2 regions of the Lysobacter korlensis genome follow, and region 1 is predicted to be linked to the other one. Evidence: riboswitches for the same ligand, from Rfam matches in the RefSeq annotation. Region 1 holds a riboswitch; the other holds the start of a gene.

Region 1 (14,868 bases):
TCCCCCAGTAGAGCCGCGCCCACACGACTCCGAGCACCAGCAGCACGGCCACCGGGAGCGCGGCGTGCCGCCAGCGGCTCCGCGACCAGACGATCACGAGCAGCGCGATGCCGCAGTAGGTGACGAGCGACGCGGCGACGTGACCCGACGGATACCCCGAGGTGACCGGCACCCCCATCGTGAGATGGTCGACCTCGGGCCGGTCCCGTCCGACGATCGCTCCGGTGCCCAGATAGATGGCGGTCTCCCCCACCAGTGCGGCGACGAGGAACACCGACGGGGCGCGGTGCCGGGTGAGCGCGAGCGAGATCGGGATGGCGGCGAGGTGGACCGCGAGGATGCCGGCGGTGTTGCCCATCGCATCGATGATCGTCGCCGCGGCGGTCAGCTCCGGAGTCCGGGTTCCGACGATCCAATCGATGATCGCCTCGTCGAGTCGCTGGATCGCGGCGGAGGGCGTGATCAGCAGCAGCCCGATCCCGAGCACCGTCCCGGCGATCAGCAGCGCCGCGAGCACCAGCAGGAGCACCCCCCGGACGCCGTGCACGGGAACCCGGTCGCGGGCGGGTGCGGGCTGCAGTGCGCGCGGGTCCTCGGCACCCCGGTCCCTGAGCGTGTCGACGTCGACACCCCGGTCCCTGAGCCTGTCGGAGGGACCAGTCGAGGAGTCAGTGGCCACTTCCGCGTTCGGGCCGACGGCGAACCGCCGGTACGCGACCACGGCGACAGCCGTCCAGCTTGCGCCGACCAGCCATCCGCCCACCACCGCGATGAGCGTGCCAAAGCCGGAGAGCACCGCGAGCACGCCGAACGCCACCACGATCACCGCCAGCGTGGTGACCAGCCACCGCCGTGCGGCGGCGGAGAGTACGGGCAGCAGCACCAGCACCCCCACGGCGGCGGTGACGGTGAGGCCGAGCACGTCGTCGTAGACCGGATCCGGCGTCGTGGCGGCCTGGCTTCCCTCGCCGGTGTGCCAGGCGACGGCGACGAGCGCACCGGTCTCGCCGAGCAGCACCGCGCCCGCCGCGGTCACGGCGACGAATCCCGCCAGGCCCTGCAGCCGGCGGATCAGCAGCGCGACCGCCACGGCCGGGAGCAGCGCCCATCCGGCGTTCCGTCCGATGTCGGCGAGGAAGCTGAAGCCGTCGAGCACGGAGGCCAGCCACGGCACCGCCTGTCTCAGCCAGTCGGCGGGGTCCACGAGGGAGACCGCGGCGGTCAGCCAGCCGCCGAGGAGCGCGAGCAGCAGGGAGGCACCCAGCACACCCGCGAGCCCGACGCCGGCCGCGGCGAGGAGGCGCAGCATCCGCCCCTCATCGAGAGCCGGCGCCCCGGGGGCGGCGGAGTGCGTCGACGACGAGGTGTCGGCCGGCCGGCTCATGTGCGGTCTTCGCCGCGCTTCACCGTGCGGCCGGCTCTCGCCCAGAGCACCAGCAGCAGTCCGGCGACGAGCGAGCCTGAACCGCCGATGGCCATGTCACCGATGCTGTCGTCGTAGCCGACGTGCACCCGGATGTCGGTGAAATTCTCGACCGACCACTCCAGGAACTCCCAGATGGCGCCGAGGGCCAGCCCGAACGAGGTGGTGAGCACCGCCACGGTCACGTTCGAGTGGGCGAGGCTGCGGTCGGGGTCGTGCAGGTCGCGCACCACCCCCAGCCGGGCGAGCACCAGGTACACCATCGCCGCGATCGCCCCGTTGGTCACACCGTGGATCAGGATGTCGAGCCACGGGATCATCCGGTACCAGCCGAGGGCGCTGCTCCAGGTGGCGGCGAGCATGGTGAGACCGAACGCCGCGTCGAAGGGGCGCGGCACCTTCGTCAGCCGCGGCACCAGCAGCCCCACGAACAGCACGGCGAAGAGCAGTCCCTCGCCGATGCCGAGCATCAGCCAGGCGACCGGGACGCTGACCAGCGCCCCGATGCGGGCGATGTCGGCGATCACGCCGGCGACGCGGGTCCAGTCGTCGTCGTCGCCCTCGCCGGTCACCCCTCCACGGTAGGGGGAATCAGCGCTGTTTCGCGAAATACCTGACGCACGCGCCTTCATTCTTGAACACCGGCGATGCGTTGAGCTGCCATCCGCCGTTCAGGCACTGCGCCTTCTTCGCTTTCGGATCGGCCGGCACGCCGAGCGTGAACGGTGAGAACGAGTCGGTGAGCCCGCACACCACGCCCGGCTCGCGGGTCGTAGTGATGTTCTGCCACTGCGAGCCGATCGGCACTCCGTTCGAGTCGCGGACGACGGTGTAGTGGTAGAGGTCGATCATCCCGGGCGCCTCCGCCGCGTCGTAGCTGATGCACACCTCGACCGGTGTCGTGTGGTCGGCGGTCGTGTCGATGTGGAAGTACAGCTGCGGGTCCAGCGGAATCGTGAAGCCGCTCACCGTCGGGCCGGTCGCCGATGAGACGACGGTCGTGTCGCCCACCCCGGTCACCGACGGGAAGGTCAGCCCGACGCTGGTCGGCCCGAGCGGCACGTCGACGGCGACGCCGGATCCGGTCGGGGTCGGCACGGTGCCGGACTCTTCGGGCGGGAGGACCTCGAACGAGCGGGCCGTCCCGGCGGGCCAGTCGCGGGTCGCCGGATCGCCGACCATGAGCTGGTAGGGCCCGTAGTCCGTGTCGGTCGGCACCACGAACGGCGCGGACAGGTTGCCGGATGCGTCCACGACGCCGCTGCCGACAGGCACCGACCCGGGCGGCAGCGCGGCACCGGAGAGGATGAACCAGAAGTAGTCGTAGCCGGGCGCGAGCCACAGGCCGAGCTGGTCCCCCGGGGTGAGGCCGCTCGCCGTGACCGTCGCGGTGGCTCCCGGGAAGATCTCCGCGCCGCTGACCGTGGCGATCCGTCCGACGTTCAGCTCCTCCCCGTTCTGCATGTCGACCGCGAGCGGCACGAACCCACCGGTCGTGGTGTAGGTGCCGATCAGCTCAGGTTCGGGAAGCGGGCCGCTGCCGTCGTCGAGCCGGTAGAAGGCGAACGTGGCGCCGGGCCAGTCCGGGATCTTCTGCACCAGCGGTTCGGCCTCGGTCGCGAACGCCCGGAACACGGAGCTCAAGCCCCCGTCGCCGGGCGGGTCGTTCCAGGTCTCCGGCAGCCAGAGGTACTCGGTGGCCCCCTGCTCGTGCAGGTCAGCGCCCAGCCCGAACTCCTGGGGCAGCGCGTTCAGCGTCGTGATCTTCACCTCGAGGTAGGAGCCGGGCTGGTTGCCGAACGGCCAGTCCTCCTCGTTGGCCCCGCCGACCACCCGCTTCAGGGTGATGCCGTACTCGTCGGACGGGTCCGGCGTGACGAAGTCGATGTCGACCGGCTGGCTGACTGCGGCGGTCGCGACGGGTGTGGACCCTGCCGCCAGGAGTGCGGCGACGAGCGCTGCTCCGAGCGCCGTTCTGCGGAGAGGACGAGTGCGAAGTGCCGAACCGGACATGGGAACGTCCTTGCTGACATGGGAAGTCAGCATCGACTCCCCGGGACGGATCGATGGCTGACTGTAGCGCTGTGGTGGGACCGTTGGCAATGAGGAATTCTCAGGGGCACGGCTGCGGGCGGCGAAGCACTTCGTCCGGGTGTCTCAGATGGTGGGCCGACCAACGGGTTCGTGACGTCAGTTGCGGCGCCGCTCCGTCCGCCAGAGCAGCACTCCCCACCACACCTGCACGCCGCCGAACAGCAGGCTCGCCAGCACGCCGGCGACGGGCACGAACGGTCCGGCTAGCAGCAGAAAGGCCGGCCCGCCGATCGCGAGCAGCAGTCCGGCCGGCCGCGGATAGCGCCCGGCACGCATCGCGGACAGCCCGATCAGCGCCAGCCCGACCGGCCATGCCAACGCCAGCAGACCGAACACGACGAACTGCCACGACGCGACGAGCGGCCCGTCGATCGCCAGCAGTTCCGGGGAACGCTCAGCCAGCACCGGGAAGGCGAGGGTCTCGAGCGCGGCGAGCGCCATCCCGCCGAACGCGCCGATCAGGGTGGCGAGGAGCCCGATGCGGCCGAGCCGGCCCATCCGCTCCCCGTGTGCGGCGACGATCCCCGCCGCGCCGATCACCGCCAGCGGGAACGCGACGATCCCGGCGAAGTGGATCGCCGTCCACAGAGGGGTGTCGGCGACGACCTCGCCGATGGGCCGGTCGAAGATGCTGGGATGCAGCGGCAGCAGTGCGGCCACGATCAGTCCGCTCGCCGCGAGTGACACCGCGGCGGCACGGAGCGGCACTCTCAGCGTGGCCACGGGGCCAGGGTACTCGCGGGCGGCATCCGCGTCTGCGGTCTCGGCCGCCGTTAACGCAGCGGGTGTAGAACCGGAATATGGATCCAGAGTCGGGTGCGGACACCCGCACGTTCCGCGTCGCCGACGACGTGGACCTCCCCCTCCTTGACAGCGTCAAGGGCATCGCCGGCACGGACGGTGTCGCGTCAGCGCAGTTCTCGACCAAGTACTTCGACACCGCCGACCTCGCCCTGACCAGCGCGGGGATCACGCTGCTGCACCGGAGCGGCGTCCCCGATGCCGGCTGGCGTCTTGAACTGCCCGCGCCCGATGGCGGCGCCACGGTGCTGCGCCGTCCGGGCATCGGAACGAATACCGTCCCGAAGCCGCTCCGCGATGCGCTGCACCTCCATACACGCGGGGCGACCCTCGTGCCGATCGGTCGCACGCGCACGGACCGACGAACGATCTCGCTGCTCGACAAGGCCGGCACGGCGGTCGCGCGCCTGCGCGACGACCGGGTCTCAGGCAGTGCTGCCGCACCTGTTGACACCGGGCCACTGCTCGCCTGGCGGCAGTGGACGGTCGAGCTGGCCGACGGCAAGCGAAGGGTTCTCGACGACCTCGGCGTACTGCTGGAAGCGAGCAACGCGACGCGCGCAGCTCCTGAGCCGGAGCTCGCCCGCATCCTCGGCGACCGGGCACCATCCTCCCCCGGCACGGACGAGCCCAAGCGGATCCGCGGGCGCAGCTCCGCCGCGGATGTCGTCGGCGCCCACCTGCGCCAGCAGCTCGCCGAGCTGGAGCACTGGGACGTGCTCACCCGCTGGGACGCCCCCGACTCGATCCACAAGCTGCGCGTGGCGACCCGGCGGCTGCGGAGTGCGCTGGCGACGTTCCGTCCCCTGCTGGACCGGGAGCAGACCGACCCGATCCGCGACGAGCTGAGGTGGATCGCGGGCCTGCTGGGCGAGGCGCGCGATCTGGAGGTGTCGCACGAGTACCTATCGAAGACCATCGCCGACCACCCCGTTGAGCTGATGATCGGACCGGTTTCGCAACACGTCGACCGCGAGCTCTCAGGCGAACACCGCGACGCGCGCGGTCGCGCCGTCGAGGCGATGGGCACCGAGCGGTATTTCACGATGGTCGACCGCCTCCGGGTCCTCGTGGCAGATCCGCCGTGGACGCCCGGGGCCGAGAAGCGGGCCGCCAAGTTGCTCCGGGGCCGGGTTACCGCCGACTTCAAGCGACTGCGGAAGCGCGTGGCCGCCGCTGAAGTCGAGACGGATCCCGAGAAGCGGGTCGTGCTGCTTCACGATGTGCGGAAGGCGGCGAAGCGCACGCGGTACGCCGCCGAGGCGCTTGTACCCGTCCACGGCGAGGACGCGGAGCGGTTCGCGGCCGCGGCCGAGCGGGTCCAGGAGGTCCTGGGCGACCACCACGACGCCGTCACGCTGCTCCCCCGCATCCGGCAGCTCGGGGTGCAGGCACATCTGGACGGCGCGAACGCGTTCAGCTACGGCCGCCTCCACGCGCTAGAGCAGACGCGGATCGCCGAGCTGGAGGCCGAGTACCGCGACGCGTGGAAGGCGGCATCCCGCAAGAAACTGCGGCGCTGGCTGAGGTAGGCCTGGCCGGCACCCCTCGCCCTTGGCCGCCGGCCGGTTGCGCCCGGCGTCCCGGCGCGACGACACTCGGAACGTGGCGACCGGATCCAGCCTCTCCCGGCTCCGGGTGCTGATCGCGGAGGACCAGTACCTCATGCGTGAGGGCACCCGGCGGCTGCTGGCCGAGGTTCCGGGCGTCGAGGTGGTGGGTGAGGCGTCGGATTTCGACGGCGTCGTCGCCGAGTTCCGGCGGTTGCGGCCGGATGTGGTGCTGATGGACATCAAGATGCCGCCCGGGCACTCGATGGAGGGCATCGACGCGGCGCATCTCATCAAGGGCGAGGCTCCGGAGACCGGAGTCGTGATCCTCAGCCAGCACGAGGACGAGGGCTACGTCTGGGCGCTGCTGGAGCACGGGGTCGCCGGGTACGGCTACCTGCACAAGGTGCGGGTCGGCGACGTGGAGCAGCTGGTGCGGGCGCTTCGCGAGGTGGCCGCCGGCGGGTCGGTGCTCGACCCGCGGATCCTCGAGACGCTGCTCGACCGACGGTCGAGGAAGCCGGGTTCACCCGTGTCGCAGCTGACCCCCGGTGAGCTCGACGTGCTGCGGCTGATGGCGGAGGGCAGCAGCAACAGCGCGATCGCTGCGCAGCTGGCGATCGCGATCGGCACGGTGGAGAAGCGGATCGCGGCGGTGTTCGCGAAGCTGGGCGTGCCGGAGCAGTCGGATCTCAACCGCCGCGTCGCCGCGGTGCTCATCTACCTGCGGGAGTCCGGCTCCTGACCTTCGCGGGTCACGCCCGTTCCTGCCTTCCGGTTCGGGGGATGCCGTCGTCGAGCCCCGCGATCCGTTCGACGCGGGCGCGCACCCGGGTGCCGCCGCCCGGCAGGTCACCGACGGTCAGGATTCCGCCGAGCGCCTCGATCCGGTCACGCATGTTCTGCAGGCCGGTCCCGGAGCGGGTTCCCGCGGCGCTCATCCCGGGACCATCGTCGCGGACCTCCAGCGTCACGCCGCCGGCATCCTCAGCGAGGGACACTCCGATGCGGGCACCGGGCGCGTGCTTCACCGCGTTGGTGAGGGCCTCGAGCGCGACGAAGTAGAGCGCCGTCTCCACCGCGCGGTCGAAACGCCGGCCGCGGACGCCATAACCTGCCTCCACCCGGATGTCCGCCGGCAGCCGAGCCGCCTGCGCGGAGAGCGCCGGGACGAGTCCGCGGTCGGCCAGCAGGCTCGGGTAGATGCCCCGGGCGAGCTCCTGCAGTGCGAACACCGCCTCCTCCGCCTCGTCGGCGAGCTCGGTGAGCGCCGTGTCGCGCCGGCCGCCCGTCTCGGCCGCGCGGCGCAGACGGGCGGCGAGCGACACGAGCCGCTGCTGCGCACCGTCGTGGAGGTCCCGCTCGATCCGTCTGCGCTCCTCGTCCTGCACGGCGACCAGCCGCTGGCGGGAGTCGTGCAGCTCCGCGGCCTGCCGCTCGATCTGCTCGAGCCGCTGCCGGAGCTCCTCCTCCAGGCGGAGGTTCCGCAGGGCGAGCGCCGACTCCCGGGCCACCACGGTGAGCAGCTCGGCCTCCTCCCGGGTGACGGCATGGGCTGCGCCGCCGCACGCCAGCAGGCCGAGCAGTGCGCCACCGGAGACGAGCGGCGCGACGAGCCTCGGCTCCTCGGGCAGCACGCCCCGCACGCTCTCGGCGACCGGCGGCGGCAGATCGCTGAGCGGGACGGCGCCGGACAGACCGCTGAGCACTGGGACGGCCGGCCGGGGAAGCAGCGCGGAGAGGCCGTCCCCTGCGCCCGCCACGGCGAGCGGCCGGAGTGTTCCGGCGCCGTCCCCGGCGAAGTAGAGCCAGACCCCGGCCCAGCCGGACCCGAGCGACGTTCGGAGCCCGTCGGCGATGCCAAATCCGAGCTGCCGAGCACCGGGCGCCGCATCGGCGATGCCGTTCAGCCGGGCGAGGGCCATCAGCCCGCTGGGCTGGTCCCCGTAGAGCAGCCGCGACAGCCTCCGCTCCAGCCGCCGCCGCAGCGGCTGGGCGAGCAGCGCCACCAGCAGGGCGAGCCCCACGGCGGCCGCCACCCGGGCATCCGGCCCGCCCAGGCTCACCCCGGCCAGCAGCGCGACGCCGAGGAAGCACACGGTCAGCACACCTGAGGCGAGGGTGAAGACGAGTCCTCTCGGGATCACGACGTCGATGTCCCACAGGCGGTGCTTGAGCACCGCCACGGCAACCGCGATGAGCGGCAGCGGAACGGCCGCGAGGACCAGGGCGCGCGCCGCCGCCGCCAACGGCTCCGACTCGATCGCGTGCACCGGCACGGTCTGCAGAGCGACCGACACCGCCGCGGGGACCAGCAGCCACTTGATCTGCTGCCGCACGACCGGCCCGCCGGTGTGGAAGCGGTGCAGCAGCGCAGCGACGGCCGCGATGGGCGCGAGGGCACCGAGGACCGCGGCACCGGCGGCGGCCACGGCGAAGACCGGATGCGCATCGCTCCCCGCCGCGAGCGGGCCGGCGATTCCGGCGGGCGGCTGCACCCGGACGAGTGGTGGGGGTTCCCCCGGCGGCGCCAGCAGGTACGCCAGCAGCGCGAGGGTCGGCATGACGACGGCGACGGCGATCGTGCCCCGCCGCGCCAGCGGGTGGTGGAACGCGCCGTCAGGGAAGGTGACGATCGCGATGACCCACAACGGCAGCAGCGCACCGGCGAGCAGCCACGACGCGGCCAGGGCGATCCCGCTTGTCCACCCAGGGACCGCGACGGCGGTGTCGCCGGCCGACAACACGCCGGCGGCCAGCACTACTGCGCCGAACAGCACTCCGATGGCGAGGTGCGTCTGGCCGTACCGGTTGCCCGGCCGCCGCCAGAGCAGGAACGAGCCGAGCGCCGCGGTCCCCACGGAGATCACGGCGTACTGCAGCAGGCCGCCCGGCGCCGTCTGCCCGCCGGCCGCGTGCAGCCAGAGCCCGGCGGCGGTGCAGAGGATCGCCGTCGCGGCCAGGATGGCGACCGCGGTGCGGGGAATCCGCTCCATGCACGCCATTGTGGCGCGATGGCCGGACGCCGGGAAGCCGCCTCCCCCGACGGGATCGTAGGGCTATCCCCCACGAAGATGGCGGCTTCCCGCTCCAGGTCCGGAGGCTTCCCGGCTTCTCGGCCGGAGCGTCCCCGCCATACCGTCGGCGCAACTCATGCGAACCGCCGCATCCGGCGGCGCTTCAGGAGCGAAAGGAGAGGAACACCATGCAAACACGAACCGCGACCCGTGCGTCGGCGGAGCCGCGCACCTCGAACCGGACTCGATGGGTCCTCGTCGGCGCGCTCGCCGTCGGGGCGGTGCTCGGGTTCGCCGGCAATTTCCTTCCCAGAGGCGGCGACCTCCAGAGCGTGTTCTACGCGGTCAGCGCCGCGGGGCTCATCCTCGGCTCGGTGCTGCTCGCCCTGCGGCGCGCCGCCGCCGGCGACCCGCTGGTCGCGGCCGGTTTCGGTCTGCTCGCGCTCGGGGAGACCCGGGTGATGAACCCGGTCGCCGCGCCCGGCAGCGAGGAATCCTTCGCCGTCGGCGTGCTGCTCTACGCGCCCGGGCTTCTGCTGATCGCCGCGTCCGCGTGGGCGCCGGTGTGGGTGCGGGTCGTCGGAGCGCTCGCGGCCCTCCCGTTCGGCGGGCATGCGCTGATGTACCTTTCCGGGGCCGAGGTGAGCAGCGCGGGTCCCGTCGCGAGCGTCGGATACGGGCTGCTGACCCTCACCGTGGCTGGCTGGATCGTGACGGTGCTTCGCTCTCCGAAGTCCCTGTCGGAGCCGGCCGGACTCGGGGCTCCGTAGTCGCGCGGCGGAGGCCCGACGCGGCTCCCTGAACCCGGACTCATGGACCTGTCCTACGATGGCGCCGTCATCCCGTCGAGTTCTGGGGGTTGCCATGGTCCAGGTCCGCGTCGTCGGCCTCGCGGTCGATTCCCGCTCGCAGCCCGTCATCCTGCTGAAGCCGATCCTCGAAGAGCCCGGCACCGGCACGATGCTGCCGATCTGGATCGGCGCGCAGGAGGCGACGTCGATCTTCATCGCCGTCGAGGGCGCCGAGGCGCCGCGGCCGCTCGCCCACGACTTGATGAAAACCCTCCTCGAGACCGTCGGCGCCGAGGTCGAGCGCGTCGAGGTGACGAAGATCGAGGGCGGCACCTTCTACGCGGAGATCACCCTCGTCACCCGCGACGGCCGGCGCGTCCTCGATGCCCGCCCGTCCGACTCGATCGCCCTGGCCGCGCGGGTTGACGCGCCGATCTGGGTCGCCGACGAGGTGCTCGAGGAGGCCGGAATCGTCGACGAGACCGAGGGCCCGCACGAGGACGAGGAGGCGAAGCTCGCCGAGTTCAAACGGTTCCTCGAAGAGGTCGACCCGGAGGACTTCCAGGGCTGAGCACAGACTGCCTCGGAGCGTGTCGCGAGGGACCGCGGATCACGGCGTTCCGGCGAGCGCTTCGATCCGGTCGGCCCCCACATCCGCTCCGCGCTGTGCCCGAAGACGCTCCCCGGTCCGCGCGGCGGCCTCCCTGATCTCACGGTCGTTGAGGATCCCGCGCACGGCGTCCCGGATCGCTTCCGGTTTCGCGTTGCGATGGAGGGTGCGGCCGAGGCCCGGTGACTCGACGACCTTGCCGATCATCGGCTGGTCCGAAAGCGGGTTCGTTGGCATGATCAGCAGCGGCACCCCGTGCGCGAGTGCCCGCATCGTGGTGGCGTGGCCGCCGTGCCCGATCACCAGATCGGCACGCGGCAGGATCTCGCCGTGCGGCGCGCGTCCTCGGATCTCCACATTCGGGAGGGGTCGCAGGTTGCCCGTGAACTGGACGCCGCCCGTCGTGACGATCCCCCGCACCCGCGGCTCACCGCGATCGAGCTGTCCGAGCGCCGCGACGATCCGCCGGTAGACGTCCCCCTGGTTCTTCAGCCACACCGTGCTGAGGCTGACGAGCACGAGCGCCGGCTCACCAGGCGTCCTCGGCTCCGTTGGAACCCCTCGCTCCGTGGTTCCAAGCCACTCGAACGCGAATCGCGACGAACCATTTCCGGCCGGGTCGAGCACCGGATCCGTCGCCAGGAGCCGAGCGTCCGCGCGGTCGAACAGTGCGCGCGGCGCGACCCCGAACGGCCGCAATAGTGCATTCAGAGCGCCATTACCCAGCCCCTCGTTCCACAGCTGCCCGAACGTGTGGAACAGCGCCGCGGTCGGGATACCGCTGGCCAGCACCTCGCGGATCGCGCTCAGCATGGCCCCGTCCACGACGACCACGTCCACCGGACGACCCGCGAGCAACGCCCCCACGTCCCTCGCCACCGCGCCGCCGACCGTGATCCGGCCGGCCGCGCGCGGTAGCCCCACCCACCCGGGCTTGCGCGTCACGTCGATGTCGGCGAGCGCCGGCAGCGGCAGCTCCATGAGACCGGAGGGGATCCGGTCGCCCCGGCGGATTAGAATCCCGGCGACGGCGACCCGATGGCCTCGCCGCGCGAGTTCCTCGGCGATCGCCACCGTCGGCGGCACGTTCCCGCCGAGGTCACCGCTGATGAACAGCACATCCAGTGCGGTCATGACCAGAGCCCAGGGATCGGGCGCGTATCCAGGAAGACCGTGGTTCCGGTGCGCGTCCTCGGCCGTGTGATCGAGCTCGCAGACCCGCCATCGCTGGTGGAGCGATCCTCGAGGGACCGGAACGGGCACGTGGATGCTGATCTGGATTTCGTCCGAGATGCGCGGTGCTGAGCCGTCGCCGGCGAAGCTCTCACCGACCGTCAGAACTCCGCAGCGTAATTCGCGCGGAAGACCTCGTCACTCACCGCGGCAAGCTGGCGATCCCGCCAGATGAGCCAATCGCCCGGCAGCAGCTCGAGCGGGCCGGTTGTGAGCCGCACCGTCAGCACCCCGGTCTCCGGGTCACGCATCGCCAGCCGCTGGGCAGGGTGCTCCGCGGTGGGGAGCGCGATGAGGTGGGTGGCGTGACGCTGGAGCAGGCGGAAGATGGCCAGCGCGCTTGCCCGGTCTCCTCGGTACTGCTCGGCCGGGACCCGTCGCGCTCGCGATCGGTACCCACGTGGCGATTCGGTCCGCGGACGCGACCGGTCGTCGCCAGCCGACTTCGCCACCGGACGGGGCGACCAGCCCTCGGGGACGGAGAGGTCGAAGTCGCCCACCGTGTCATTGGTGACCTCGATCGTCTGGCCCAGCTTGTCGGACAGCGTCAGCGTACGGACACCATCCACCGTCCGATCCTCGGTGACCTCGGCGGCACGCTGCGTGGGCTTCTGCCAATCCCAGGTGACGAGGTGGCCGACTCGCAGCCGATCGATGCTCTCCAGCCGAATCTTCGTGATCATGTCTTGCTCCGTCCTGCGTCGGCACGCGTCGGGTTCGGTGCCGTATGCGGCGACAGTAACGAGCACCGCCGACATCCGCGGATGTCGGCACCCGAGAGCGAACCTTGAAGTTCTCCCGAACGGGGATGTCAGTGGCTTTCGCCATACTGGGGACAGGTTCCAGAGCGACAGCTGTCAGTACCTAGCTGGCTGTCCGGCAACCCCGTCCATCGACCGGGTGCCCTAGGGGAAGAGCCGGTCCGCCGCAACCGCGTGCGGGCAAGTCCGATGGAGGCGTCGCCTCTGTGAAGGAGGTTCCGATGTCTGACGACGTGACCATGGCCGACGGGTACTGGAGCGGCCTCCCCCTCAGCCGGGCGCTCGAGTGGACTCGGGTGTTCTTCGACTTCCCGCCCGCGTTCCCCGGTCCGTCGTTCATGAACTTCGCCTACCGCGGATTCAGACGCGGCCGGCCGGGCGGCTTCCCGGAATGGTCGGATGCCGCGCGCGCCGGCGAGCGCGTCGCGATGACTCCGGAGCACTACTACACGCTCCGGCTGACGCTCGGTGTGATCCCGCCGAGTCAGTACGCGCGGCACCCGCACAACTTCGAGGAGACCAACCCGTACGGCTATCCCGTCAAGCCGCTCCGGCTAGACGAGTGGGGCATGTGGGTCGGGCTGGTGAACTCCGGAACGACGCCGCTGCGTGCGACGCGGCTCGTCCTGTCCGGCGGAACGGAGCTGCCGCAGGGCTTCTTGATCAACCTCGAGAACGGCACCATCGCGACGACCGACGACGTCTGAGGACACGAATGTCAGTGGTATCCCCCACGCTCGAATCCGCTCGACGACGAGCGACCCCACCCGACCCGAAGGAACTTACCCATGACCGACGACAACTACACCGCCCTCCTGCTCATCATCGACCGAAGCGGATCGATGAGCAGCATCCGCGACGACATGGTCGGCGGCCTGCAGACGCTGCTGGCACAGCAGGCGTCTGAGCCAGGGATGCTGACGGTGGACGTGCTCACCTTCGACGACGTCATTGAGGTAACTCACACCATGGCCGACCCGGCCTCCGTGCAGATCGAGCTCGACCCGCGTGGGAGCACCGCGCTGTTCGACGCGATCGGCTTCGGGGTGCACGGCTTTGGCAAGCTGCTGAGCGACCTGCCTGATCATGCGCGACCCGCCACCGTGCAGGTCGTCGTGGTCACGGACGGCCACGAGAACGCCAGCCGGGAGTACTCGGCGGACGCCGTCCGCAAGCTCGTGGAACACCAGAAGGAGAAGTACGACTGGGATTTTGCCTTCCTCGGCGCCAACCAGGACGCCGTGCTCACCGGAGGGCGCCTCGGCTTCGACCGGGACAGCTCCATGACCTTCGACGCTGCGCCCGAGGCCGTCGAGGTGATGAACGCCTCGCTCAGCCGCTACGTCGGGGACGTGCGGAAGAGGAACAAGCGCGGCTTCAGCGACGACGAGCGCCACAGCGCCCGGGGTGAACGCTGAAACACTGAGGCGTGCGGCCGCGGCACCACGTGTCGCGGTCCCCGCGCTGTCCACTGCGGATCACCGACGCGGCCCGGGCGACCGGCTCCGTGCGGCATGCCGCGTCCTACACCGCCGCTTCGTCGACGACAGTCCAGCCGTCTCCCATTCCTTTGCAAGTCGGCTCGACCGGCGGGTACGGCACCTCGGCAAGTAGTTCAGACCCGTCGTCTGGGACGAAAGCGTTCAGTGGCACTGGCGAGGCATCTCGCTGGCGAGCAAATGCCGCGGCCGTGAGTGGCTTCCACCGCCCGTCACTGCCCCACTCGAAGAAGTGGCGGTGAGAGCCCAGCGTGACTGCGACATGAACCACGTTCGCGTCGCCATTGCTGCCTGGAAGCCGGTAGAAACGGCGACTGGTCCGCGGGATGTCGGGCGGCGGTGCATAAGACCTCCTCCGTCCGCCTTCGACGCGCCGCTCCAGGTATCGGACAACGTGCCACCAGTCGGGAAATGAGCTGGAGGAGAACCAGATCCGCTCGCCAGAGAACTCCCGCGCTCCGCGCTCCCCTCGGTCGTCGACGAGAAAGTCCCCCATGTTCAACTGCTTGTGGTGCGACAGAATCAGCCGCTTGTAGACGGGCGAGTCATCGTCCGCGCCGAATGTGTCGCGGACCCACTCGACCTTCTGCTGCCAGGCGCTCGGGTTGTCCCACGGCGCAGTGGAGAGGATGTACACCTCGAACCGCTTCGAGAGCCGGTGAATTGCCTTGACGGCGTCCGGCATCGGCCTCATCAGGCCGAAGATCCCGGGTGCGTCGTCGTAGCTGCCCGCATACTTCTCGAGCTTCGCCGACGACAGACGATCGATGCCGGAACTGAAGTCGACGAGTGTGTTGTCCATGTCGATGTAGAGGATCGGCTTGGTCACGCACTCACCACCTTCCGTGCCGCCTCGACCAGGAAGTTCTTGGGCCGCGCGTCGGGGAGGGCCGCAATCACTTCTGCGAGCGCCGCCTCGAACGGTACGCCACGGTGGCGGGCCGCGTACAGGGCCGCGACAGAAGGCGTGCGGCTCTGCGCCTGCACGCAGTGCAGCAGCACCGTCTTCCCCTCGGCGCGGAACGCGGCGATTGCATCGGCGGCATCGGCTAAGACCAGCGGCAGGTTCTTGTTCTTCTCGGGGTCCGG
Region 2 (14,868 bases), on a different contig from region 1:
GCTTGGCAGTCTTCGCCTTCGCAGCGGCAGCGGCAGCGGCAGCGTCGGGGGCAGTCACAGGTGCGGTGGACGCTGCAGGCGCGTTCGCAGGCGCTGCGGCCACTTGGGGGCTTGCGGACGGCGGCGGTGACACCGGCTCGGCCACTGCACCCGGTGCCTCTGCAACGGGGGCTGGCGCGGAAGGCGTCGGATTTGCCATCGAGCCCGCTGCCGTAACAGGCGCAGCTGCAATGGAGGGCGCAGGCTCGGCGGGCGTCGGCGCTTCGAGCGTCCGAGATGCCGGCGATGGCAATGCGTCCACGACTGGAGCATCGACTGTCGGCGTGGATGGCGCCTCTGCCGCGGGCAAGGGGCAAGCGCTGCCATCGCGCGCAAGCGCAGCTGCATGGACTTCGTCGACCGCACTGGATGTGCTGTCGTTCGCGATGCGTTCCATTGCCTCGGCAGACGAGCCTGCCACCGTGGCATCGACCGCGGATTCGGCCTCCATCGGCGCAAGCGCCAGAGGCTCCAGCGACAGCGACGTGAACGCGCCCGGTGCAGCGTGCGTGACGCGCACCGCCAGCGGCGACGCGTCGTCAGCGGGTGCAAGGCCCAGGGCGCTATCGAGCGACATGGGCGCGAACGCGGGCGCAGCCGCCGGTGTCTGGGCGGAATCGAGCGCCGACAGCGACAGCAGTTCGGGAAGCGATCCGAAGCCGGTGCCCCCAGCGGGCTGCGTCGCAACACCCGGCTCCCGCGCATCGTCGCGCATCGCTTCGGTGGCCCGGTCGTCGGCATCGGGCGATTCGCTCGTGCGCGAGGACGACGTCTTTTCGGCCAGCGCGATCACGCCGGCAGCGGACGGGCGCACGGCATCGCGCGGAGCGGATGCCGTCGCCGCGGCTTCGCGCTTGCGCGCTTCGGCCTTCTTCAGGGCTTCGAGAAGGATGCTCATGGCCGTGTCAGTTCACCGTCGCGGGCGCTGCGGCTGGCTGCGAGGGCTGTGCATCGCGCGGCGCCGGCAGCGACATCGCAGACGGCTGGAACTCACCGTCCGGCAACTGGTCTCGGAAGTTGCGGTAATCGCCCTGCAGGCTCGCGTTCTTCACCACGATCGGGCGCAGGAAGATCACCAGCTCGCTCTTCTCGCGCTTGCGCGATTTGTACTTGAACAGGTTGCCCACGCCGGGCACGCGGCTCACGCCGGGTACTCCGTCCTCGCCGTTGTCGGTGTAGTCGCGCATCAGGCCGCCGAGCACGGCGATTTGGCCGTCGCGCACCTTGATGACCGACTCCATCTCGCGCGTCTGGATTTCCGGCACCTGGCTCTTGATGTCGGGCACGTCCGCGCCGGACTGGCGCGCGACCGCGAGCGTCAGCGCCACGCCCGGGTCCTCGACGTAGCGCGTGAGGCGCGAGATCGTCGGACGCAGGTTCATGATGACCTCGCCGTCCTCGCCCACCTGCGGCGTGACGTTCATGAGGAAGCCGACCGGCACCGTGTTCGGCGTCGAGTTGATGCTGAACACCGCAGGCGTGGTGGTCGTGGGCGGCGTGTAGTCCGCCTTCAACGTGAAGTAGACGAGGTTGTCGACGACCTTGATGAGCGCGGTCTGGTTGTTGAGCACGCTGACCTTCGGGCTCGACAGCACCTGCGTGCTGCCGAACGATTCGAGCAGCTTCAGCGCGCCGGAGATATCGATGCCGGCAAGCGACTTGGCGAACTCCAGTACGCCCATCACCGGCACCTGGCCGCTCATGGGCGTACCGCCCGGCAGGGTGCCGGTGCCTGGGCCGGGCTGCACGGTGAAGCCGAGCGAAGTGCTGCCCAGGCGCAGCGCCTGCCAGTCGATGCCCTGCTGGTACTGGTTTGACAGCTGCACCTCGACGACCGTGGCTTCGATCATCACCTGGCGGCGAGCGGAGGTGACCGAACGGTCGAGGAAGTCCGCGACCTGCGCATGCTGGCGCGCGGTGCCGCGCACGATCAGCAGGCCGGCTTCCGGCTGCGCGATGACGGCCGGTTCGTTGCCTGCGTTGGCGTCGGGGGACAGGGGCGCGACGGCGCCGGGAGTCGTACCCACAGACACCGCGGCCGCGGGCAGCACGGCGGCGGGCCTGACTGCGCCCTTGGCATCCAATATGCCGAGCAGCTGGCCGACCGCCTGCGTGAGCGACTGCCAGTAGCGATGATTGGTGGTGCTTGCGATCTGGGTGGACGAGTTGTTGCCGGTGCCCTGGCTGGACGACGTGCCACCGGTGGTGGCGACCTGGGTCGCGATGGAGATGGACCCGGTGGTGTCGCGCTCCATGTGCAGGTAGTCCACGCGATAGGTGCGCGTGAAGGGGCGGTCCGGGACCACGCTGAGCGAGTTGCCTTCGAGCGTGTAGCGGATGTCCGCTTGGCGCTGCACGCGCTCGAGGATCTGCGGCAGGGTCTGGTCGATCGCATTGAGCGTCACCAGCCCCTCGATGCCCGGATGCACATCGACGTTGAGCTTCGCATCGCGGGCCAGCGCGAACAGCAACTCGCTCACCGGCACGCGGTTCACCACCACGCTGTAGAGCTCGACCGGGCCGCGTGCGACCGGAGGCGGCAGGCGCACGGAGGGGCTGACCACGGGCGGCGGTGCGCCTGCGGCCGTGCGCGGCAGGTCACGCGTGTCGAGGTGTTGGCTCGACCGGACCGGACCGCTCTGGGCGCAGGCCGCCAGCGAGACGGATAGCACCGAGATTGCGAGCGCGGCGGTTTTGATGGTCACGGGTGCTGCACTCCACTGGGCGGGCTCGGGCCCGCGTTCAGCACAGGCCTTTGCAACGCTCAGGCAACTTCTGTGCCCAAGGTCGACGGGCTGCGACTGAATTGGTTTAACGGCCCACGCCGATCGATCTGAAACCTGCGGCGGAGCGACCGGTGCAGGCGGCGTGGCGCCGTGCAGCAGCGCGCCTGACTGCGGCGGGCCACCGGCGCGTCAGCGCGTTGACGCCCCGCCGCCGGTTTGATGTGACGGTTTCATGGCGGGGCTGCACTGGTCACTGCGTGGCAACGTGACGGCCGAGCCGCGTGAGAGTCGAATTCCGGCGGGCCGGCGTGTCCATGCGGGCGCCTGTCCCGCCACTCGGCCGTCGCGGCGGTCCGGTTCGCACGGCGCCCCGCGCATACACCGCGCCGCATGCGCGTTGCAACGCGGTGTGCGGACTGCCCATCGGGAATGTGCGCGAGACAGCATTTCGGCAATCTGCCGTTCACAGCGCGAAGGCCTGCCGTGAGCACGGGTCTACCATCGCTCGCAGGGGAGTTTTCGGAGAAACGTTCAGTGCGGATCGTGATCGCGGGTGAGGGCTCGGGCCAGGCCGGCGAGTTGAAGCAGGCCTTGGTGGGCATGGGGCTGGACTGGGAGGTCGCGGCGGTCGATGCGGCCGGACCTGACGGAATGACGGCAGATGCGCCGGTGGACGTGTTCGTCTGCCCGCTGCGCCTCGGCACCCTGCAGGGGGCCGAGATCCTGGCGCAGATGCGCAACGCGTATCCGGGTGCCGTGCGCATCGTGTTGCTCGACAAGAATGAGGAAAGCCATGCGCTGCATGCGCTCGATTGCGCGCACCGCATGCTCAACACGCCGCTGGACGCATCTGAGCTGATCGAGGCCGTCGACAGCGTGGTCGACCTGCGGGAGTTGCTCGACAACGCCGAACTCAAACAAGCCATCGGCCGCATCGGCTCGCTGCCGCCGCCGCCCCGCATCTACATCGAGCTGACCCAGCTGCTGCGCGACCCGGACGCGAGCAATTTTGAAGTGGCCGAAGTGCTCTCGCAGGACCCGGGCGTCGCGGCCAAAGTGCTGCGGCTTTGCAACTCGGCGTTTTTCTCCGGCGGGCGGCAGATCACCGACATGCGCACCGCGGTCACGCGGCTGGGCATGCAGTCGCTGCGCGGGCTGGTGCTGGCAAGCGAGACGTTCGGCTCGGTGCAGTCGTCCGATGCCGTGGATCGCGATGCCATGCAGGAACGTGCATTGATGACCTCGCGGCTTGCCGCGCGCCTGCTCGGCGGTTCGAGCGCGGAACTGGCGGCGACCGCCGGATTGCTGGCCGAGGTCGGCCGGCTGCTGCCTGGCGTGCGCGCGGGTGACGACGAGTCCGGTCCGCACTATGCCGAGGCAGGTGCCTACCTGCTTGGCCTGTGGGGCCTTCCGATGCCGATCGTCGAGGCGGTGGCGTATCACCGCACACCGGCGCGGCTGCGTGGCTCGGGCTTCTGGGTGGTCGGCGCGGTGCACGTCGCATCCGCGCTCGTGCTCGGCGAACCGGTCGACGAAAAATACCTGCGCCAGGTCGGCGTGATCGACAAACTGCCGAAGTGGCGCGAGATGGCCGAGTCGATGGCCCAGCCGGCCTGAGCGAGGCTTACTTCACCGGTCCGATCCGCAACGGGCCGGACGGGCCCCGCATCCGGAACGGGATCGATTCGATCCGCATGCCGCGGTTGACCTGCACCACGAAATGCAGGTGCGGCCCGGTCGTATACCCGGTGTTGCCGGACAGCCCGATCTGCTGGCCCGCCTGCACCTTCTGGCCCACGCGTACGAGCACGCCCTTTGCCCTCAGGTGGGCATAGACCGCCATCGTGCCGTCGTCATGGGCGATGCGGATGTAGTTCGCACGGCCTGCGTACCGGGCGGCATCGAGCCCCGACGCCTCGTATTTCGATTCCAGCTGCATCACCGTGCCTGAGCGCGCGGCCAGCACCGGCGTTCCGATGGGGACGGCGAAGTCGATCGCGTGGCGGTTCTGCAGGTCCGAATGGCTGAAGCGGCCGTCGTAGCTCTGGTCGATGCGCGGCGTCGGGTGGCGCACCGGCAGCCGGTACTCGACGTCGCGCGGCTGCGCCGCCGGGTCGCCGGGCAGCGTGTCCATCTGCAGCTGGAAATCGCCGCCGCCGCGTCCGCTCTCGGCCACGCTCAGCACCGCGAGCAGCATGCTGCCGCCGGCGGGCAGCGTTGCGCGGGCTGGCAGGACGGGGTCGCTGACGATGTTGCGCCGGCGCTGGAATCGAAGCCGGATTTCCACCGGCCCGCCGAGCAGGTTGTCGGCCCAGGCGTAGTTGCGGCCGGTGCCGGGCTCGATGCGCAGCCGTGCGATCGGCTCGGCCGTCGCGGGCGTGGGGGGCGCAGAAAGCGGCAGCGCGGCCGCGGACTGCGTGGCGGGCGGGCGGTCGCCGTAATGACGCGTGCCCTCGGCGTCGGTCCAGCGGTAGACCGGCGTCGCGCCGGTGCCCCCGGCCGCGCCCGTTGCCGCGAGTGCGGCCACGAGCATCGCCAGTCGGGTCCGGCCCATTCGATCCTCAGCCGGTGCAGCCCGGCGCAAGCCCGAGCGATTGCGCAACGCGGCGCAGGTCGAACGCGGTGACCGCGCGGTCGTTATGCACTGCGAACAGCGCGCCGCCGGGGAAGCTCGGCGTCGACGCTGCATGCAGCGCGACGCCATCGGTATGCGCGGTTACCCGGCCCTGGAAACTGCCGCGTGGCTCCAGCGTCTTACGGTCGAACAGGTGAAATGCCGTCAGCGGTGAAAGCTGGTCGACCGCGACCCAGTAGCCGCTACCGTCCGGACAGCTCCACAGCGCGACGCCTTCGGCCTGTGCGCGGAAGCTCGCGGTCGGTAGGCGCCGCCCGGTCGGCTGCCCGGCAAGCGTGTACTCGACCAGAGTGGACGCGCCGCCGTGGCGGGCGGTGCTTTCATCGGCGACCAGCAGGCGTTCATGCGCGGGATCGCCCGCAATCGATTCGACCACGCGCAGCGCTGCGGCTTCACTGGTGTCGCCGAATGCACCGATATGGCGCGTCTGGACCGTGCCGTCGGGGTTGATCGCGATTCGGTAATGGCGCACGCGCTGGTCGAGCTCGGCCAGCGGCGGGACGCGGTCGAAGCGCTCGCCGTACATGAAGCTGTCGGTCACGTAGACGTCGAGTTCGCCGGGCTCGCTCTCGTGCAACCAGATCCCGTACGGGCTGCGAAGCTCGGCGCCGCCGAACGTCGCGACCGGTTCGAACCCGGGCAGCGACAGCACCTGCACGCGATGATTGTCGCGCTCGACGACGAACAGGTGATCGCCGTGGACGGCGACCCCGTTCGGCCGGTTGAACTGCCCGGGCCCGTCGCCACGCCCGCCGACTTCGCGCAGGCGCTCGCCGCTGTCGGCATCGAACACGACCAGCCGATGCGATGACTTCGCGCTGGCGATCAGCCAGGTTCGGCCGTCCTCGGCGACCCAGGTCGCGAGTGAATCGAGCTCGTCGGTCGGGCTTTGCTCGGAGACGTAGGTCTCGTCGACCGTTGCCGGCACGACGCCCAGGGCCGCGGGTTGCGCCGGCGTGTCGGCGGGGGCGGGCGTACGCGTCGCGCACGCCGACAGCAGCGCTGCGGCGAGGACGACGGTCGTGAGGCGGGTGGTCATGGCGAAAGTGTATTCGGGCCATGTGCAGGCCGCGCTTGCATCCGGCGCGGGGATGGTTCATGCCCGGACCGCATCATTCATGCCGAACTTTCATATCGCTTCATGCGCATAAAGAGATTGATGCGTGGCGCCGCTGCGTGCAGACTGGCGCCATCCATCGAGACCGGCAGAGGGACAGGCCCTTTGAAGCCGGGGCAGCCAGTGCGGCGCAAGCCGTGCCAGGTGCCAAATCCTGCGGTGACCCGCTGTGCGGTCGACCGGAAGATGGTTGCGCGTGCGGCCTTGGCGCATGCGGCAACGCAGGCTCGATGGCCCTTCTTTCCCGGAGCCTTGCCATGAGCCTTGCCGAACCGATTACCTGCAACTCGCCCGCGCGCTGTACTGCGCCGTACCCGTTCGCCGACACCATCGTCAACTCATCGCCGCGACTGCCCCGTGGCGTCGCGGCCGGGCGTGGGGAGGTCGAACTCGTGCTCGACCTGCGCCACGCAGGACGCCGCAGCGTGACGCTGCGTTACGAATGGGCGGGCGATGCGGCGCAGCCGGCGGTGTTCGTGGCCGGCGGCATTTCCGCACACCGGCACCTGGCGGCGAACGACCGTTTCGCCGAGCCCGGCTGGTGGCAGGCGCAGGTCGGCGAAGGCCGGGCGCTCGATCCGCAAACGCACTGCCTCCTCTCGTTCGACTGGCTCGGTGCCGATGGTGCGCTCGATGTCGTGATCGATCCGGCCGATCAGGCCGACGCGATCGCCGCGCTGCTCGACGCGCTGGGCGTCGAAGCGCTGCATGCGTTCGTCGGCAGCTCGTACGGCGCGATGGTCGGCCTGCAGTTCGCAGCGCGGCATCCGGCGCGGCTGCACCAGCTGGTGGCGATCAGCGGCACGCATCGCGCGCATCCGTATGCCAGCGCATGGCGGGCGCTGCAGCGCCGCGCGGTGGCGCTCGGTGCCTTGCAGTGCGACGAATCGCACGGGCTCGCGCTTGCACGCCAGCTCGCGATCCTCAGCTACCGCACGCCGGAGGAATTCGACGCCCGGTTCGACTCGGTCGAGGTGGCCCACGGCCGCGTGCGCGTCGGCGCGGAGGACTACCTCGATCATTGCGGCGCGAAGTACGCGTCGAACACCCCGCCGGTCGCGTTCCTGCGACTGTCCGAATCGATCGATCTGCAATCGCTCGAGCCTGAATCCATCAACGTCGCGGTCACCGTTGTGGCGGTTGAGCAGGACCGGCTGGTGCCGGTCGCGGATGCGCGCGCCCTTGCGCAGCGGCTGCGTGGCGAAACCCGGCTGTGCGTGCTGGATTCGGCGTACGGGCACGACGCGTTTTTGAAGGAGGTCGACGCGATCGGCGCGGTGCTGCGCGAGTGCCTTATTGATGCAAACCCGGAGGTGTCGGCATGAGCGCGCTGCACGGAATCACGTCGGTCCCGGCACCGGCCGAAGCGACCACCCGTCACCCGAGCACCGCGGCGGTGCGCGCCGGCATCGATCGCGACACCGCGTACGGCGCGGTCACCCCGCCGATCGTGCTGTCGTCGAACTTCAGCTTCGCCGGCTTCAACGAAAAGCGCACCTACGATTACACCCGCAGCGGCAACCCGACGCGCGACCTGCTCGGTGAGGCGTTGGCCGAGCTCGAAGGCGGCGCAGGTGGCGTCGTCACCGCGACCGGCATGGCGGCGATCACGCTGATCCTGCACGCACTGCTCAAGCCCGGCGACCGGCTGGTCGTGCCGCATGACGGCTATGGCGGCAGCTGGCGGCTGTTCAATGCGCTGGCGGCGAAGGGCGCATTCGAACTGGTCACCTGCGACCTCACCGATGCACGCGCGCTGAGCCAGGCGCTTGCGGCCGGACCGGCCGTGGTCTGGATCGAAACGCCATCCAATCCGCTGCTGCGCGTCACCGACCTGCGCTTCGTCATCGAGGCAGCGCATGCGGCAGGTGCGCTCGCGGTGGTCGACAACACGTTCCTGTCGCCGGCGCTGCAGCAGCCGATCGCGTTCGGTGCGGATTTCGTCGTGCACTCGACGACGAAATACATCAACGGCCACAGCGATGTGGTCGGTGGCGCGGTGGTGGCGAAGGACGCCGCGCAGCATCAGCAGCTCGTGTGGTGGGCGAACGCGCTCGGCATTACGGGCTCGCCATTCGACAGCTTCCTGACCCTGCGCGGCCTGCGCACGCTCGATGCGCGGTTGCGCGTGCACCAGGAAAACACGCATGCGATTGCGGCCTTGCTCGACGCACACCCGGCGGTGCTTGCCGTGCATTACCCCGGCTTGCCGGAGCACCCCGGCCATGCGCTTGCGTCGCGCCAGCAGCGCGGCTTCGGCGCGATGCTCAGCGTCGAGATCGACGGCGGCGAGCCGGCCGTGCGTGCGTTCCTCGACGGACTCGTGTGCTTCACGCTGGCCGAGTCGCTCGGCGGTGTCGAAAGCCTGGTCGCGCATCCGGCAACGATGACCCATGCGGCCATGTCGGCCGAAGCGCGTGCACAGGCCGGGATCGGTGACGGGCTGCTGCGCCTGTCGGTGGGTATCGAGCACGTCGATGACCTGATCGCCGACCTGTCGGCCGCCCTCGACCGCGCCGGGCACGTGTCCGACGCCCAGCGCCGCGTCGCGAAATGAGCGCCGCCGCGCCGGGTATCCGCCACGTGTCCGCTGATCCGCGCGCGGCGTCGGGCGAGTCCGCCCGCGTTGCGCTGCTGGGCACCGGCACCGTCGGGCGCGCGGTGCTCGCGCGATTGGAAGCGCTGCAGCGCAGTCCGCTCTCCAACCGTTTGTCGCTGGTGCACGTGGCGAACTCGAGGGTGGCAGCATCGGACCGCACCGGGCTGGGCCCGACCGCGACCGCGTCGCTGCTCGGTGTCGGCGATGCGGCGAGCGGCGCATCATCCACTGCGTGCGCAAGCGCCGGGGCGGCAGTTGCTTCGCAACCCGCGGCACGTAGCACTGCGGCGGCGCCCGCGCTCGTGCGCAGGAGCACGCTCGATCAACTCGAGGCCGTGCTCGACGGCGCAGCCACATGCATCGTCATCGATGCGACCGCGAGCGAGGACGTCGCCACCCGGCATGCCCGATGGCTGCATCAAGGCGTGCACGTGGTGACGGCCTGCAAGCTCGGACAGGGCGGGCCGTTGGCACGCTGGCAGGCGATCCGCGATGCACGCGTTGCCGCCGGCACGCTCTACGGCGACAGCGCGACCGTCGGCGCGGGACTGCCGGTGCTGCGCGCGCTGCGTGAGCTGCAGGCCGGTGGCGACCGCATCCACGCGATTGCCGGCGTGCTGTCGGGCTCGCTTGCGTGGCTGTTCGGGCAGTTCGACGGGTTGCGGCCGTTCTCGGGCTTCGTGCGCGAAGCGCGCGCGGCCGGCTACACCGAGCCCGACCCGCGCGACGACCTCTCGGGCGAGGACGTCCGCCGCAAGATCCTGATCCTTGCGCGCGCGGCCGGCGTGCCGCTCGATGTCGACGATGTGGCGGTCGAGTCACTGGTCCCGGACGAACTGGCGCATGTGCCAGTCGCGGACCTGGATGCCTCGCTCGCGCTGCTCGACACACCATTGCGCACGCGTTTCGCCCGGGCGTACCGGAACGGGGAGAAGCTTCGTTTCATCGCCCGACTCGACACCCGCACCGGAAGGCCACGTGCGACCGTGGGGCTCGAATCGCTACCGGCCGATGATCCGCTCGCGATCGGCGCAGGCACCGACAACCGTATCGCCATCTGGTCGGATCGTTATGCGGAACAGCCACTGGTGATCCAGGGCCCCGGTGCCGGCGCGGGAGTCACCGCGGCCGCGCTGCTCGACGACGCATTGCGCATCGCCCAAGGCAACCGGGTCGCGGGTTAGATCAGTCCTCAGACGCCGACGCTCGGCGCGCTCAGTGGCGCGTGCCGACGCGTTCGGGCGCCATGCCTGCGGACGGCTGGGTTCGTGCGAAATACTGCTCGATCGGTTCGGGTCGGTGCACGCCGAAGCCCTGCGCCATGTCGACGCCGAGCTGGGCGAGCATCGTCAGCTGCTGTGGCGTTTCCGTGTGCTCGGCAATGCTGCGCTTGTCGAGCGTGTGCGCGATGTCGGTGATCGCGCGCACGATCGGCAGCGACAGCGGTGAGCTCTCGAGCTCGCGCACGAAGCTGCCGTCGATCTTGAAGTAATCCACGTCGAGCGATTTCAGATAGCCGAACGAGCAGAAGCCGGTGCCGAAATCATCGAGCGCGAAGCGGCAGCCGAGGTCGCGCATCTGGCCGATGAAGCGCTGGGCGCGGGCGATATCGCGAAGCGCGCTGGTCTCGGTGATCTCCAGGCACAGCTTTTCGGGCGGAAACGAAGTGCTGCGCAGGCGCTCGGCAAGGAACCGCGTGAATCCTTCGTCGACCAGCGATTCGGCCGACAGGTTGATCGCACACAGGTCGACATCGCGCGGGTCGGCATGGCGTTCGAGCCAGCCCAGCGCCATTTCGATCACTTCGCGGTCGATGCGCACGCCCAGGCGGAAGCGGCCGGCGGCCGAGAAAAACTGCGAGGGCAGCAGCAACTCGCCGCTGGCTGGATCACGCAGACGCAGCAGCAATTCGAAGTGGCGGCCGCTCGCCGCGCCGTCGTGCAAGGGCACGATCGCCTGCGAATACAGTACGAGCGTGCGGTTTTCGACCGCCTCGCGCGCACGCACAGCCATGCGCATCGGCTGCGTGTGGTCCAGCTGCCCCCCGGCCTCCAACGAAGCGCGGCAGACCTGGTCGCCGCCCAGTTCCTTTGCGGTGAAGCAGGCGGCGTCGGCCTGTGACAACAGCCGTGCGAAGTCGATTTCCTCACCGGAGAACGGCACCAGACCGATGCTCACGGTCGTGCTGAGCATCTGGCCCTCCCAGTCACAGCGGTAGATCGCGACCTCGCGCAGCAGCTGGCGCGCGCGGTCCTCGGCCGCGGCCGGCAGCACGTTGTGCATCAGCACGGCGAACTCGTCCGCTCCGAGGTGCCCGACCAGGTCGTTCGGGCGCATCGCGGCCTGCAGCGCCCCGGCGATGCCGCGGATCAGGCTGTCGCCGGCTGTGTGGCTGGCGGTGTCGTTGATGAGCTTGAGGTGGTCGAGATCGAGATAGGCCAGAGCACGCGGCGTCGCGCCCGAGGTGGCCAGCAGGCGACGTGCGTTCTGCTCGAACGCGGTGCGGTTGGGCATCCGGGTCAGCGGGTCGGTCAGCGCGTTGTGCAGCATGCGGCGCGTCGCCACGCGGCGCTCATAGGTGGACAGGGCGACAACCACCGGCAGGATCGCCACCATGATCAGAAAGCCCAGCAGCTGCATCGCATCCAGCGCCCGCGTGGGCACCGAGAACCCGGCCAGCCCGAAGCCGGCGAACACGCCGATCATCAGGCTGGTCACCAGCGTGCCCATCGCGGTCCACCACGGCCGGAACCGGATCGCGCTCCAGATCAGCGTCGCCAGCGGCAGTGCGATCAGGCCAAGCACGTATGCGCCACCGGCCGCCGCGCCCCAGGCCATCAGCAGGAAGCTGGTGGCCAGCGCCACCAGCCAGGCCAGGCGCTCGGGCTCGCGGGCGTAGTCGGTGGCCGGCAACGCGATCGGCGAGCTCGACCGCGGCGGCGGCATGAGCAGCATGGCCGGGCCGACGGCGGCAACGCCCAGCAGACTTCCGAGCGCCCAGTGCACCCAGGCACTCGTGGTGGCCGACACCGGCAACATGCCCGACACGCGCATGCCGGCCACGCCGATCGTCGCGCTGACGATCGCCAGCAACGCGCCGCCGAACAGCACTTGGAAGCCGCCGCGCGTGTCGAGCCGGAGCGGGCCGCCGCGGCGGATCAGCCAGACACCGGCGAGCGCCGACAGTGTGTTCGCTGCCAGCGAGAACGGCAGGAACGCACTGGGCACGGGCGAAAACGTGGCGTGATAGACCAGCAGCGCGAGCGGGATAAACCACACGTGGCGCAGCCCGAAGCGCTGCAGGCCGATCAGCGCGACACCGGCCGCCGGCCAGAACAGCGCCACCGACTGCGCGTTGTAGATCATCAGCGACGACAGCGCGCAGGCGCTGAAGTACACGGCGCCCAGGGCGAGCGCGGTCCACGGTGAGGACGCAGCCGGTGCGTCAAAAATGCGGCGAAGCGTGCCCATGCCGCCGAGGATACTCCGGGCCTGCTTAGCCGGGCGTATGCCCGGCGGGCGTGGTCAGTGGTCGTCCACGGCCGCCGCGTCTGTCTTCGTGCCGAGCAGCTGCAGCCGGCCTTCTTCGATCACCGCATCGGCGCCCTGCTGCAGTTCTTGCAGCAGCGTTGTGATGTCGGTCGTCGGGGTCGGGCGGAATGCGGCCCAGCCATCGCGACCGTGGCTCTTCACGTAGTACAGCGCCTGGTCGGCAAGTTCGACCATCGTTTCCCAGCCGAGCTGGGTGCGGTGATCGCGGAACAGCGGGTACTCGGCCAGCCCGGTCGAGCAGGTCAGCCGCAGCGGCGTGCCGGTGCCGACGTCGAATTCGTGCTCGGCGACCGCGGCGCGGATGCGGTCACCGATCATCGTGAGGTTGCGCGTCGGCATCGGCCGGAACACCACCAGGAATTCTTCGCCGCCCCAACGCACGACGTAGTCGCCGCTGCGCACCAGCCGTCCCAGCACCTGCGCGAACTGCTGCAGCACGCGGTCGCCGGCGCGGTGGCCGTGGTTGTCGTTGACCGCCTTGAAGAAGTCGATATCGACCAGCGCGAACACCATCGCGTCGTCCGGGCGCGTGGCCTGCTGGCGCTGCCGGTCGTAGTACGCGAGGTCGGCGGGGATCTGGTTCGCCATGTAGCGGCGGTTGCGCAGCGCGGTCAGCGGATCGGTCTGGCTCGCTTCCTCCAGGCGGTGGTTCGCGATTTCCAGCGCTTCGGTGCGCTGCTGGACGAGGTTCTCAAGCTCGCGCTGGCGTGCGCGGTAGCGGTGCTGCTGCAAGCGGTAACCGGCATAGACCAGCGTGGCCAGCAGCAGCACGGACAATGCGTAGAACAGCGCGGTTTCGTGGAATCTTGGCTGCACCGAGAACGCCAGCCGCGCCGCCTTGGCCGTGGCCACGCCCGCGTTGTTCGCACCGCGCACTTCGAACGCGTAGTCGCCCGGCGGCAGGTTGGTGTAGCGCGCACTGCGGTTGAACGGATCGGCCTGGCGCCATTCGCGGTCGTAGCCGACGAGCCGGTATTCGATGCCGACGCTCTTCGGGTCCTGGAAGCTCAGCACGGTGAACTCGAACGAGAGGTCGCGCGCGCCTGCGGGCAGCGTTTCGCCGGCGATGGCGACGGCGGGCTGCCAGCGGTCCTCGACCTGTACGCGCTCGACTACGGCGTGCGGCACCGTGCGGTTCTTTACGATCGCATCGGTGTCCATCGCGACCACGCCGTCGCGTGAGGGCAGCCACAGCGTGCCGTCGCGCAGGAAGCCCTTCGACGTGCCGGCGCCGTTGCAGCAATAGCCCTGCTGCCCGCTCATCGGGTCGCCACGCTCGTTGAGCAGCATCTCGCCGCGCACGCGCTTGATCCGGCCCGCCGCGAATGCGCGCAGGTCGGCCAGCGGTGCGCGGGTGATGCCACGGATGCCCGTGGCCCAGATATAGCCGTCGTGATGGGCGAGGAAGAACGGCGAGTTACGCGGCATGCCGTGTGGCTCGTCGAACTCGATCCAGCGGCGTCCGTCGAAGAAGTGGATGCGCTCGCCGAGCGTGCCGAGCACCATCTGGCCACCGTCGAGCGTAACGATCGAGGTCACGTCGAGGTTCGGCGGCAGGCCGCGGTCCTCGCCGATCTCGACGAAACGCTCGCCGCGCCGCTCGTACAGGCCGCTCTGCGTGCCCACCAGCAAACGGCCGTCGTCGGCGAGGTGCAGGTAGCGCACCCGCGCGTCGGTCAAGCCTTCATCCTTGCCGTAGCGCTGCAGCCGCTCGCCGCGCAGCGCGAACAGGCCGTCGGAGGTCGGGATCCAGTACGCATCGCCTTCGCGCACGATGCCGTTGATCTGCAGCCCCGCCAGCGGCGCCAGGAACGCCGGCTGCTCGACGCGGGCACTGCCGTCGGGTTGCGGCCGCACGATCACCAATCCACGGCGTGTGCCGACCCAGATTCGGTCGTCCTCGGCGAGCAGGTTGTAGCCCTGCGGGTGCGGCAACCGCGTGCCGGGCACGACGGTGCGGTAGCGGCCGCCTTCGAGCACGCTGAGGCCGTCGTTCGTACCGGTCCAGATCCGGCGGCCGTCCGGGTCGGGCGAAACCGACCAGACAATGCGCTCGTCCAGGCCCTCGGCAACGCTGAAGCGCTGGACCCAGCTGTCCCACAGGCGCGTGAGCCCTTCCCACTGGCTGCCGACCCAGAGGCTGCCTTCGCGGTCCTCGTACGCCACACGCGCGCCCTGGATGCCGCCCGGCCCATCGGCC

What was found. Region 1 has a riboswitch for S-adenosylmethionine ahead of ACFFGH_RS28305 (hypothetical protein). Riboswitches for the same ligand answer to the same signal wherever they lie in the genome.
Region 2: another riboswitch for S-adenosylmethionine. It lies ahead of metX (homoserine O-succinyltransferase MetX); the one in region 1 lies ahead of ACFFGH_RS28305 (hypothetical protein).

Annotation. Positions count from the first base shown of each region.
Region 1 covers NZ_JBHLTG010000009.1:76,783-91,650, forward strand. Annotated here, with positions in the region: gene ACFFGH_RS28250 (phosphatase PAP2 family protein) at 1-1,384, opposite strand, end outside; gene ACFFGH_RS28255 (DUF2238 domain-containing protein) at 1,381-1,995, opposite strand; gene ACFFGH_RS28260 (hypothetical protein) at 2,015-3,436, opposite strand; gene ACFFGH_RS28265 (hypothetical protein) at 3,614-4,240, opposite strand; gene ACFFGH_RS28270 (CYTH and CHAD domain-containing protein) at 4,318-5,850, shown strand; gene ACFFGH_RS28275 (response regulator) at 5,924-6,613, shown strand; gene ACFFGH_RS28280 (sensor histidine kinase) at 6,624-8,864, opposite strand; gene ACFFGH_RS28285 (hypothetical protein) at 9,074-9,655, shown strand; gene ACFFGH_RS28290 (bifunctional nuclease family protein) at 9,750-10,247, shown strand; gene ACFFGH_RS28295 (glycosyltransferase) at 10,287-11,420, opposite strand; gene ACFFGH_RS28300 (hypothetical protein) at 11,621-12,202, opposite strand; SAM riboswitch class IV at 12,359-12,473, shown strand; gene ACFFGH_RS28305 (hypothetical protein) at 12,502-12,987, shown strand; gene ACFFGH_RS28310 (hypothetical protein) at 13,069-13,698, shown strand; gene ACFFGH_RS28315 (5' nucleotidase, NT5C type) at 13,805-14,608, opposite strand; gene ACFFGH_RS28320 (ADP-ribosylglycohydrolase family protein) at 14,605-14,868, opposite strand, start outside.
Region 2 covers NZ_JBHLTG010000017.1:24,986-39,853, reverse strand. Annotated here, with positions in the region: gene ACFFGH_RS33280 (tetratricopeptide repeat protein) at 1-937, opposite strand, end outside; gene ACFFGH_RS33275 (secretin GspD/PilQ domain-containing protein) at 945-2,744, opposite strand; gene ACFFGH_RS33270 (HDOD domain-containing protein) at 3,300-4,382, shown strand; gene ACFFGH_RS33265 (peptidoglycan DD-metalloendopeptidase family protein) at 4,390-5,319, opposite strand; gene ACFFGH_RS33260 (phytase) at 5,327-6,439, opposite strand; SAM riboswitch class I at 6,591-6,710, shown strand; gene metX (homoserine O-succinyltransferase MetX) at 6,775-7,842, shown strand; gene ACFFGH_RS33250 (O-succinylhomoserine (thiol)-lyase) at 7,839-9,074, shown strand; gene ACFFGH_RS33245 (homoserine dehydrogenase family protein) at 9,071-10,300, shown strand; gene ACFFGH_RS33240 (putative bifunctional diguanylate cyclase/phosphodiesterase) at 10,332-12,587, opposite strand; gene ACFFGH_RS33235 (ligand-binding sensor domain-containing diguanylate cyclase) at 12,642-14,868, opposite strand, start outside.